3 regions of the Arthrobacter sp. TmtSoilC48 genome follow, and region 2 is predicted to be linked to each of the others. Evidence: riboswitches for the same ligand, from Rfam matches in the RefSeq annotation. Region 2 holds a riboswitch; each other region holds the start of a gene.
What was found. Region 2 has a riboswitch for thiamine pyrophosphate ahead of AC6I97_RS11510 (bifunctional hydroxymethylpyrimidine kinase/phosphomethylpyrimidine kinase). Riboswitches for the same ligand answer to the same signal wherever they lie in the genome.

Region 1: it holds a riboswitch for thiamine pyrophosphate, as region 2 does, so the genes downstream of both, AC6I97_RS05100 (ECF transporter S component) here and AC6I97_RS11510 (bifunctional hydroxymethylpyrimidine kinase/phosphomethylpyrimidine kinase) in region 2, are expected to answer to the same signal.
Region 3: it holds a riboswitch for thiamine pyrophosphate, as region 2 does, so the genes downstream of both, thiO (glycine oxidase ThiO) here and AC6I97_RS11510 (bifunctional hydroxymethylpyrimidine kinase/phosphomethylpyrimidine kinase) in region 2, are expected to answer to the same signal.

Annotation. Positions count from the first base shown of each region.
Region 1 is NZ_AP046049.1:1,065,338-1,068,603, reverse strand. Features, by position in the region: gene AC6I97_RS05105 (ABC transporter ATP-binding protein) at 1-982, opposite strand, end outside; gene AC6I97_RS05100 (ECF transporter S component) at 982-1,602, opposite strand; TPP riboswitch at 1,682-1,818, opposite strand; gene AC6I97_RS05095 (NUDIX hydrolase) at 2,023-2,700, shown strand; gene AC6I97_RS05090 (DUF4235 domain-containing protein) at 2,737-2,997, shown strand; gene mnhG (monovalent cation/H(+) antiporter subunit G) at 3,041-3,266, opposite strand, start outside.
Region 2 is NZ_AP046049.1:2,442,580-2,445,845, reverse strand. Features, by position in the region: gene AC6I97_RS11510 (bifunctional hydroxymethylpyrimidine kinase/phosphomethylpyrimidine kinase) at 78-1,634, opposite strand; TPP riboswitch at 1,626-1,724, opposite strand; gene AC6I97_RS11505 (Rne/Rng family ribonuclease) at 1,869-3,266, opposite strand, start outside.
Region 3 is NZ_AP046049.1:2,004,815-2,008,080, forward strand. Features, by position in the region: gene AC6I97_RS09515 (ferritin-like fold-containing protein) at 1-534, shown strand, start outside; gene thiE (thiamine phosphate synthase) at 579-1,262, opposite strand; TPP riboswitch at 1,290-1,407, shown strand; gene thiO (glycine oxidase ThiO) at 1,400-2,656, shown strand; gene thiS (sulfur carrier protein ThiS) at 2,653-2,889, shown strand; gene AC6I97_RS09535 (thiazole synthase) at 2,893-3,266, shown strand, end outside.

The sequences.
Region 1 (3,266 bases), 1.4 Mb from region 2:
GGCCAGCCCGTACTTGTGCACTGATACCCGATTGCACGGGGACGGGTGGGATGGTTTTGAAGCGGCGACGGCGCGACTTCTCACGGGAGACAGCCAGATCCTGTGCCACCAGGAGGAGTTGGGCGGTGGATTCATGGCCGCCCAACTCCTGACTTGTGCTCCTGCGGGCGCGAGTAGCCGGAACGTACCCGGGCACCCACACTCCCGCTGCCATCAACATGGTGCGGGCCTCTGTGAGCACCTGATCCGGGGGGCCGTCCAGGAGCACACCGCCCCCGGCCGAGGGTGGCTGGAGGACCACGATCCTGTCCACCAGGTCCTTCCACACGGACACGCGGTGTTCCACCACGACCAAAGTGGCACCGGTCTTGTCCAGGCAGCGCTGCACGGCGTCCCGAACCTCAAGCACGCCCACCGGATCCAGGTTGGCCGTAGGTTCGTCCAGGAGGATCAGCCCGGGCCGCATCGCGAGGATGCCAGCCAACGCAAGGCGCTGCTTCTGCCCGCCGGAGAGGGCCGCCGTCGGGTGATCCAGTGCCAAGCCGCCGCCTGCAGCGGTGCGCAACCCGACGTCGTCGAGCGCTTCATGGACGCGCGCCCAAATTTCTTCCCGGGGAACGGCCAGGTTTTCGGCGCCAAACGCGACATCGTCACCCACCCGGGACAGCACTACCTGGGTTTCCGGATCTTGCTGCATCAGACCTGCGCGGCCGCGCTGTTCGCGGGGAGCAACGCCGTCGATCAACAGCGAGCCGGTCTCGTCGGAATCGTCTTCCTCGTCACCCAGCACACCGGCGAGGGCGTGGAGCAGTGTCGACTTCCCTGCGCCGGATGGACCCAGCAAGAGCACACGCTCGCCGGGCCCGATCCGGAGATCGAGGTCCTGGATGGCGGGTGTGGAACGCCCGGCATGCCGCCATCCCCACCCTTGGGCGGTAATGGCGGCAGGCCGCACCTGGCCGCTGCTTTGCGTGGCAGGCATTAGTTGAAGACGGGCTCCGAAGCAGCCTTCCGCGACGCGAAGGAGCTCAGTACACCGGTTTTGGCCAACCCGCGGGTGGCAACCCAGGACAGCGCGCCAGCGATGATCGCACCGGAGAGCGTGGTGAAGGCGATGTAAGCCAGCTTGTCGATTGCTTCGTAGGCGATGTTCCAGCCCCAAGGCAGGAAGGAATCGTTGAGACCGCAGAAGAGGCCCGAGCCGGCACCTGCGAGGAGTGCAGCGGAGAGGTCGAACTTCTTGTACCGGAACGCAGCGAAGACGAGTTCCGCGCCCAGTCCCTGGAGGACGCCGGAGATGAGGACGGTGGTGCCGTACTGGGAACCCATGATGAGTTCGCCGGTGGCGGCGACGGCTTCGCAGAACAGGGCTGCGCCCGGCTTGCGGATGATGAGCATGCCCAGGACGGCCGGGATCATCCAGCCACCGGCGATCAAACCGGTGAGCGGCGGATACGTGGCGTTCATGGGGATGGATACGATTGCGGCGCCCTGGGACCAGGCCCAGAAGATCACGCCGCCGGCGATGGCAATCAAAGCTGCCACCACGATGTCTACAACACGCCAGTTATAACTGGTTTTCTTCACGCTTGCCGTGGTCATTTTTTCTGCCTCCTGAGGTACAGGAGGGGAAAGTGCTCCCCGGAAACCCCCGGCCGGCCTGCGCCGCCCGGATCCGGACACTCTGAGAAGCTCGACTCCCTTGCGCCGGTACTAACCGGATCAGGTTCGAGGGTCTGCGGCTGTCCGCACTCTCAGCGCCCTCGCGTCACCTGCATCTCTGCAAGGTCCGACGGCGGCGCTCCCCTGTCGTTATTAATCTGCCCTTATGGGCGTGGTTCAGTTTACACCTGTGGGTGTTCGTGGGCTCCTCGGGCTAGTCACAAAGCGGTTGGCTCCCCTTCTCCTGCGTTGCGGGGCCGGCTCTGCGCCCCATTCTCCGGTCTGAGCACGCACACCGGGCCCCACAACAGGACCTGAGACAATGATCCAGCAGGAATCGACGCGGCAAAGGGGTATTTCATGACGGACCTTCCCATTACGGACATGCCAGTTCCCCAACCCCGCCTTGCCGCGAGCGTCATCCTGCTCCGTGACGCACCGGGCGGGCTTGAGGCCTTCGTCCAGCACAGGGTTGCCACCATGGACTTCGCCGCCGGCATGGTGGTCTTTCCGGGCGGCCGGGTTGATGCCGCTGACCAGGATGGATGGGATTACCCTGTCCGGCTGCTGGAACAGCACGCTGCAGACTGGCACCTGAGTTCCATCGCCGTCGATCCTGTACAGGCCCCGGCAAAGTCAGGCATGGTGCTCACCGCTGCCCTGCGGGAAGTTTGGGAGGAGGCCGGACTTCGCCTTGACGCCTCAGACCTTCGCCCCTGGGCAAACTGGGTCACGCCCACGGACATGCCCAAGCGCTTCGACACGTACTTCTATGTAGCCAAGCCTGCTCCGGAAGCAGCACCCCAGCACCAAACCACTGAAGCGTGGCAATCACTCTGGATGCCGGTGGACGGGATCCTGGCGGCTGAGGCGGCCGGTAAATTGCAGCTGATGCCACCCACGTATTACCTGCTCAAGGAAATTTCCGGTCTCGGAACCGTGGATGCCGTCTGGGAAGCCGATCACGATGTTGTTCCTGTCCTGGCACCACGCGGTTCCATGGCAGCTTTCCTCAAGGAACGCGAAAACCGCCGCTAGTCCCAACCCGCCTGTATGTGAGGCTAGGCTGGGGGCATGAACCTCTTTTTCAAGCTGCTGGGTGCCGGAGTAAGCCTTGCAGCCGGATTCGTCGGCACCAAGTTGGTCAACAAGGGCTGGGAAAAGGCCACCGGCAACAAGCCGCCCACGGGCCACGACGATATGGAAACGAGCCTCCGCTCAGCTTTGTCCTTCGCGCTGATTTCGGCCTTCGTCAGTACGCTCATCCAGGTTTTCGCGAGCCGTGGCACCCAGCGTGCCATCGCCCGCTTCGCAAAGACGCACGACATCGTCTAGGCCGGGCACAGCCATCCCGTTGTCTTAGGTCCGGGGTGGAACCCTAAGGATCCGGGGTGGAACCGTCGCCGGCTGCCCTTTGGACAACCGCTTCAAGCTCATCCTTGGTGAGCAGTTCGCGGTGCCCATGTTTGGTTCGGTAAGCGGAGCGGCCCACCATGTGTGCGGAGACCGGTGCGGTCAGCAGCTGGAATATCCAGGCCACCACGAGAACCGGCCAAACCCACCACGTGCGCATTTGCAGACCCATGGCTGCGAGCATCAGGAAA
Region 2 (3,266 bases):
GGCGGGAATGCTGCGATCTGGCTGGCGACGCGCGGGAGTTTCGTCGATCGGCTATGCAGAAACCACGGAAATCGAACTCAGGCGAAGAGCCTTGGCGCATCAAAGAAGGCCGTCTCGTAGCGGCAAGAGTGTGTAAAGGCCTCAACCATGGCCTCGCGTTCCTGCGCAGAGGCCTTGAGGGCGGCTGCGTCCGTAAGGTCGATCGCTTTGCGGGTTGCGGCAGCAAACTCCTCGTCGGCGTAGGTCTTCAACCAGTCGGCGTACGGGTGGTCGCCGGGTGCGCCTGCATCCACGTAGGCCGCGTGGAGTTGCCGGCCTACCTCCGCGTACAGCCAGTAACAGGGCAGGATTGCTGCGAGCAACACAGCGTAACTGCCGGACGCGGAAGTGGCCAGGAGGTGGTCCACGTACGACTTGGTCACGGGTCCGGTCTGCGTCGGAGCCGGGCGCGTGCTCAGCCAGTTCCGATGAAGCTCGGACTCGACCTCAAGGCAGGTCTGTGACGCCTTGGCCCAGAAGAGCTGCTCTTCCTCAGTGGGGGCAAGGGCACCGGCGCGGGCCAGAACCCGGGAATAGCCGTTGAGGTAGATGGCATCCTGGGCCAGGTAGTAGTTGAACTCGGGCTCAGGGAGCCTCCCTGACTGCAGGCCCTGGATGAAGGCCAGGCCGTAGATTGCGTCCAACTCCGGCGTGGCTTCCGCCCAAAGTCGCGCGGCAAAATCGCCGGACCGGCCAGCAGGATTCCGTGTCGGCTCCAGATGGTGAAAGTGCTGGATCGGCCCGCTGCCCCTGCCCACGTCGAGCCCGTCGGCCGCAGAAAGGGCCTGCAGCAGCCACGGCTTAACCTCCCGCAGTGACGCTTCCCAGTCACCTCTGCGGGCCTGCACCGTGGCCAATGCCGAGGAGAGCGAACAGCCCGTTCCGTGGCTGTTCCGGGTATCCACGCGGGGACCGGCCACCTCGATAACGTCCTGCCGCAGCAAGCCGCTCGTATTGACCAAGGCATCAGGACATTCCGCTCCTGCCAAATGGCCACCCTTCACCAGGACGGTCGTTCCACATTCGGCAGCCAGACGCTTGCCTTGGTCAAGAGCAGTGGCCCAGTCCGGGGCGTCAGGCTCCCCCAGCAACATAGCCAGTTCGGGAAGGTTGGGGGTAAGGAGATCCGCCAAAGGCAGGAGGCTGCGAAGCGCGGCTTCGGCGTTCCCACGCAGAAGCCGGTCGCCGCTGGTGGCCACCATCACCGGGTCAAGGACCACGACGGCGGGACGCACGTCTTCGAGCCACCTGCGGACTTCGTGGATGACGGACGCGTCACCCAACATCCCGATCTTGACGGCATCAATCTCAATATCGCTGCTGATGGCGTCCAGTTGCTGGCGCAGGAACTCCACGGGCGGAACATGGACTGCACTGACTCCAAGGGTGTTCTGTGCCGTGAGCGCCGTGATGGCAGCCATTCCGTAACCACCGTGCGCAGCAATGCTCTTCAGGTCTGCCTGGATCCCTGCGCCTCCGGACGGATCCGAACCGGCAATGCTAAGCACCCGCGGATGTTGCCGGGCAGCCACGGGTCCGCCAACGCTACCGGCGGGGTCAAGGGGGTAGACAGGGGAACTCGACAATGAAGCCATGATGGACATCCCTTCGCCGGTGCTAACCGGACAGGTTCAACGGGTCTGGATCTCAGCCAGGCCCAGCGCCCGGCACCCCGTGTCAGTTTCCTAGCGTAGCCGGGAAGTCCAGCGGTCCGGGAACCGGCCTGCTTGGGTGCATGGATGTGACTGCCGGCGACAAAAGAGTCCCGCAGTATCCGACGACATCGGATACTGCGGGACTCTTTCAATACGTCATCAGTGCTGACGTGCTTACAACTCCGAAGCTGGAACTCCTACGCCGAGGATGATGGGCTCGTCAGCTGCCTTCTTTTTGGCAGGCTCTTCCGCTGCCGGCGCTTTGGCCTCGTGGGCCGTTCCACCCGCGGCTGCGGCAGTTACCTCGTGGTGCTCCACGCTGGTTTCGTTTGCGGCACCCTGTGCCCTGCTCGCGCTACGGTTCCTTCGGCCTCGACTTCCACGCGAACGCGAAGAACGATCGTTCTGACCGTCGGTGGCCGCAGCACTGGCAGCGGAGGTAGTGGCAGCGGAGGCAGCGGAAGTTTCGGAAGCCGTGGCAGGTCCGGAAACCGTATCCACGGTCTTTTCCTCGGCAGCCGGTGCAGCACCGAGGTGCGAGAACGCCTCCGCCAGCAGGTCCAGGCTCATGGCCGGCTTGCCCGCAGATGGTTCCTCATGGTGCTCCACGAATGGAAGCGCCACTTCTTCGCCGCCGAAGCGCAAAACGGGCGTGGACCGTGCCTCCCGAACCGCTGCTTCATGGCTGGCGGCATCAGCTGCGGCCGCTCCCCCGGCATCGCCGGTTGCCGTATCAGACACGGATTCAGCTGTGTCGTGATGCTGACCGGCTGCGCGTGCCAGTTCCTCCGCGCGGTGAACTTCGTCGTCGTGCAAGTGCGCGGCATGCGCTGCAGCGGCGATGGTGGCAAGAGCCGCCCTGGTCGCCTCGGCCTTCGCCTGGCGAACGGGGTCAACCGACTCCTTGCCACTTGGCGCAGCTACCGGGGCGGCAGCGGTGCTGTGGGTGGAGACTGGTTCCTCGGCTACCGCTCCCCCACCTTTCCCACGGCGACGCTTGCGTTCATTCCGGGCAGCAGGCTGTTGCGGTTCTGTGTGTGGACGGTGGTGCTCGGCGGCAACTACGTTGGCGCGTCGGTGTTCCACGGGCTCATCATGGGTGACGACGCCGCGTCCGGCGCAGTGCTCGCACTGCTCACCGAACACTTCAAGCAAGCCTGTGCCCATGCGCTTGCGTGTCATCTGCACCAGACCAAGCGACGTCACTTCAGCCACTTGGTGCTTGGTGCGGTCACGGCCCAGGCATTCCACCAATCGGCGGAGTACCAGGTCACGGTTGGATTCAAGGACCATGTCGATGAAGTCGATGACAATGATGCCGCCGATATCGCGCAGGCGCAGCTGGCGAACTACTTCCTCGGCCGCTTCAAGGTTGTTCTTGGTGACGGTTTCTTCAAGGTTTCCACCGCTGCCGGTGAACTTACCTGTGTTGACGTCCACCACGGTCATGGCCTCGGTGCGGTCGATGACAAGGGAACCGCCTGACGGCAGGAAGACCTTGCGCTCCAGAGCTTTGTGGATCTGTTCGTCGATCCGCCAGGCCGCAAAAATGTCCTGGTCCTTGGTCCACTT
Region 3 (3,266 bases), 440 kb from region 2:
AGGGCAGTACTGGCAAAGATCGCCGTCGGCGCTTACGGAAACTTCGCCTTGATCAGCAGCCGGCTCTCGGAGATGGGACTCGATGCCGAAGAAGCCATGCTTCCGTTCCAGCGCTCGTTTGACCACTTCCACGAGCGAACAAAGCCAGCGGACTGGTTTGAATCCGTCATGAAGGCCTATGTGATCGACACCGTGTCATCGGACTTCTACCGCATGGTCGCGTCGTTCCTTGACGGCGGGACGCAACTCTTTGTCCAGAAGGTGGCCTCCGCCGACCAAGCCACGGAAGTTTTACGCATCCTCCTGCGAAGGGCCCTGTCTGATGACCCCCGCCTGGCGTCGCGCCTGGCTTTGTGGGGCCGCCGCCTGGTCGGTGAAGCCCTGACGCAAGCACAACGCGTAGGCATGGAACATCCCCAGCTGGGACCGCTGCTCAAGGGCGGCGGGGATGCACGCAATGCAGTCAAGGCCCTCACCGCTGAGCTGGCGGAGCGGCATGGGCGACGCATGTCCGGGCTGGGGCTCACGGCTTAGGACACTTTCGAATATCCTCCGCAGCAGCCAAGGCGCCGGGGTGGTTATCCGGCGTCGAGCGCTTCCAGCAAGGTCTTGGCCGCCGCCGTCGGGTCCTCCGCCTCAGTGATGGCACGTACCACCACGATCCGGCTGGCTCCGGCTGCAACCACCTGTTCAACATTGGTGAGGTCTATGCCGCCGATGGCGAACCAGGGGAGGAGGACGCCGCCTACGGTCTCCTCATCCGCGCGCTTTACGGCTTCCGCGGCATATGTGACCAGGTCCAGCCCAACTGCTTCACGGCCTGGCTTTGTGGGCGTTGCCCACACCGGGCCAACACAGAAATAATCCAGTCCGCTCCTGCCGGGGGAGGCAGCTATCGCGGCGTCAACCTGGTCCGGGGTATGGGTGGACAGGCCGATGACCGTGCGGTCGTGGAGGAGGTGCCGTGCAGCGCGTAACGGGATGTCTTTTTGGCCGATATGGAACACCGGAGCCCCGGAAATACTGGCAACATCGGCGCGGTCGTTGACGGCCCACAGCCTTCCGTGCCGCTGGGCAACGTTGTGCAGGACCTCCAGGACCTCAAGCTCCTCGGCGGCCTCGAGCGTCTTGTCGCGAAGCTGGATGATGTCGACGCCGCCCTCAAACGCGGCGTCGACGAAGTCTTCGAAATCGCCCTGGCGTTTGCGGGCATCAGTGCACAAGTAAAGGCGGGCAGTGGTGTGGACATCATGCTGGGTCATGGAAACCAGAGTAGTTCCTCTAAACTGGGCACGTACTGCGGGAGCCGTGACAGCGTCATATGACCGTCCGGCTGAGAGGGCTTCAGCGCCGACCGCTTGACCTGATCCGGCTAATACCGGCGTAGGGAAGGAAACATATGGCAGAATCCCGCCAAATCCCCTTGCAGGCAGACGTGGCAGTCATTGGTGGTGGCGTCATCGGCCTTGGCATCGCCCACGAAGCCCGCCGTCAGGGCCGCTCTGTGGTCCTCATTGATCCCACTCCCGCAGCGGGTGCGACGTTCGCTGCCGCCGGAATGCTGGCTCCGGTCAGTGAACTCCACTACCAGGAGGAAGACCTCCTGGAACTCATGCTGGAATCCTCCCAACTGTGGCCGGCTTTCGTCCGGAGCGTCCACGGCAGCGAATCAGCCGCCGGATACCGCACGACGTCGACAATCGCCGTTGGTGCGGACGCCGCCGACCGCCGTGCGCTGGCAGACCTCCGCACGGTCCAGCAGGCCGCGGGGCTGCGCGTGGAGCCACTGTCTTTGCGTGAAGCGCGCGAGCGCGAGCCTTTGCTCAGCCCCGGGATTTCCTGTGCCTTCGACATACCGGCCGATCACCAAGTGGATCCGCGGCGCCTTGCACGATGCCTCCTGGACGGGTTATCAGCCCACGGACCAAGTGACGCAACCTGGGTTTCCGGAGCGGAGGACGGTTTCGCCCTGCCGTTCCAAGCGTCCCGTTTGCTCTGGGACGGGGAACGCGTCTGCGGGGTCCAGCTCGATTCGGGCGCCGGGCGCGTTGTTTGGGCCTCAGAGACTGTGCTCGCCTGCGGGCTGGATGCAGCCAGGATCGGCGGTCTCCCCGAGGGTCTCAACCTGCCCCTGCGGCCCGTTTACGGCGACATTCTCAGGCTGCGCGTTCCCCAACACCTCCAGCCGCTGCTCACATCCACCATCCGGGGCATGGTCCGCGGGGTGCCGGTCTACATCGTCCCCCGCGACGACGGAACGGTGGTGATTGGAGCCACCCAGCGGGAGGACGGGTTGTCTGCGTCCAGCAACGCAGTGTCCGCCGGGGGCGTCTATCAACTCCTGCGTGACGCCCAAGTGTTGGTTCCTGCCGTGGCGGAGCTGGAACTGTTGGAAGCGACAGCCCGTGCACGGCCAGGCACACCGGACAACGCACCCCTACTTGGACGAGTTACCGGGCCCGGGGGCACCATCGACGGTCTCGTGATCGCCACCGGGTTCTTCCGCCACGGCGTTCTCTTGACGCCTGTGGCCGCCAAAATCGTAGGCGGACTGATCAGCGGCCCAGCCGACCCCCGATGGTCCATTTTCCGGCCTGATCGATTTACGGCAACTCAGGATCACCTCCTCCAACCAGCAATCAAGGACACACCATGAACATCAAACTCAACGGCTCCGAACACGCCGTGGCGGACGACGCGTCCGTGAGCACACTCGTCAGTGCCATCACAGGCCGCGCGCTGGACCACCGGGGACAGGCAGCCGACGGCGGCAAGCTGGGTGTCGCCGTCGCACGTAATTCGGAGGTTGTGCCGCGCAGCCAATGGGCAGCGACTGCGCTCGCCGATGGAGACGAACTCGAACTCGTAACCGCAGTCCAGGGAGGCTGAAAAATGACCGCAGCAAAAACTGACGTGAGCACTGACGCTTTGGTGATCGACGGCGTCGAATTCGGCTCCCGCCTGATCATGGGTACCGGTGGTGCGCCGAGCCTGGACGGGTTGGGAGCAGCCCTCCTGGCTTCAGGAACGGAATTGACCACTGTTGCGATGCGCCGATACTCACCGGCCGAGACAGGTTCATTGTTCCAGCTCCTGGTGGACCACAACATCCGGGTCCTGCCGAACACGGCTGGCTGTTTTACTGCCAAGGACGCCGTGATGACCGCGGAGCTCGCCCGGGAGGCCCTGGAGACGGACTGGGTGAAATTGGAAGTCATTGCCGATGAACACACGCTTCTTCCGGACGCGGTGGAACTCGTTGAGGC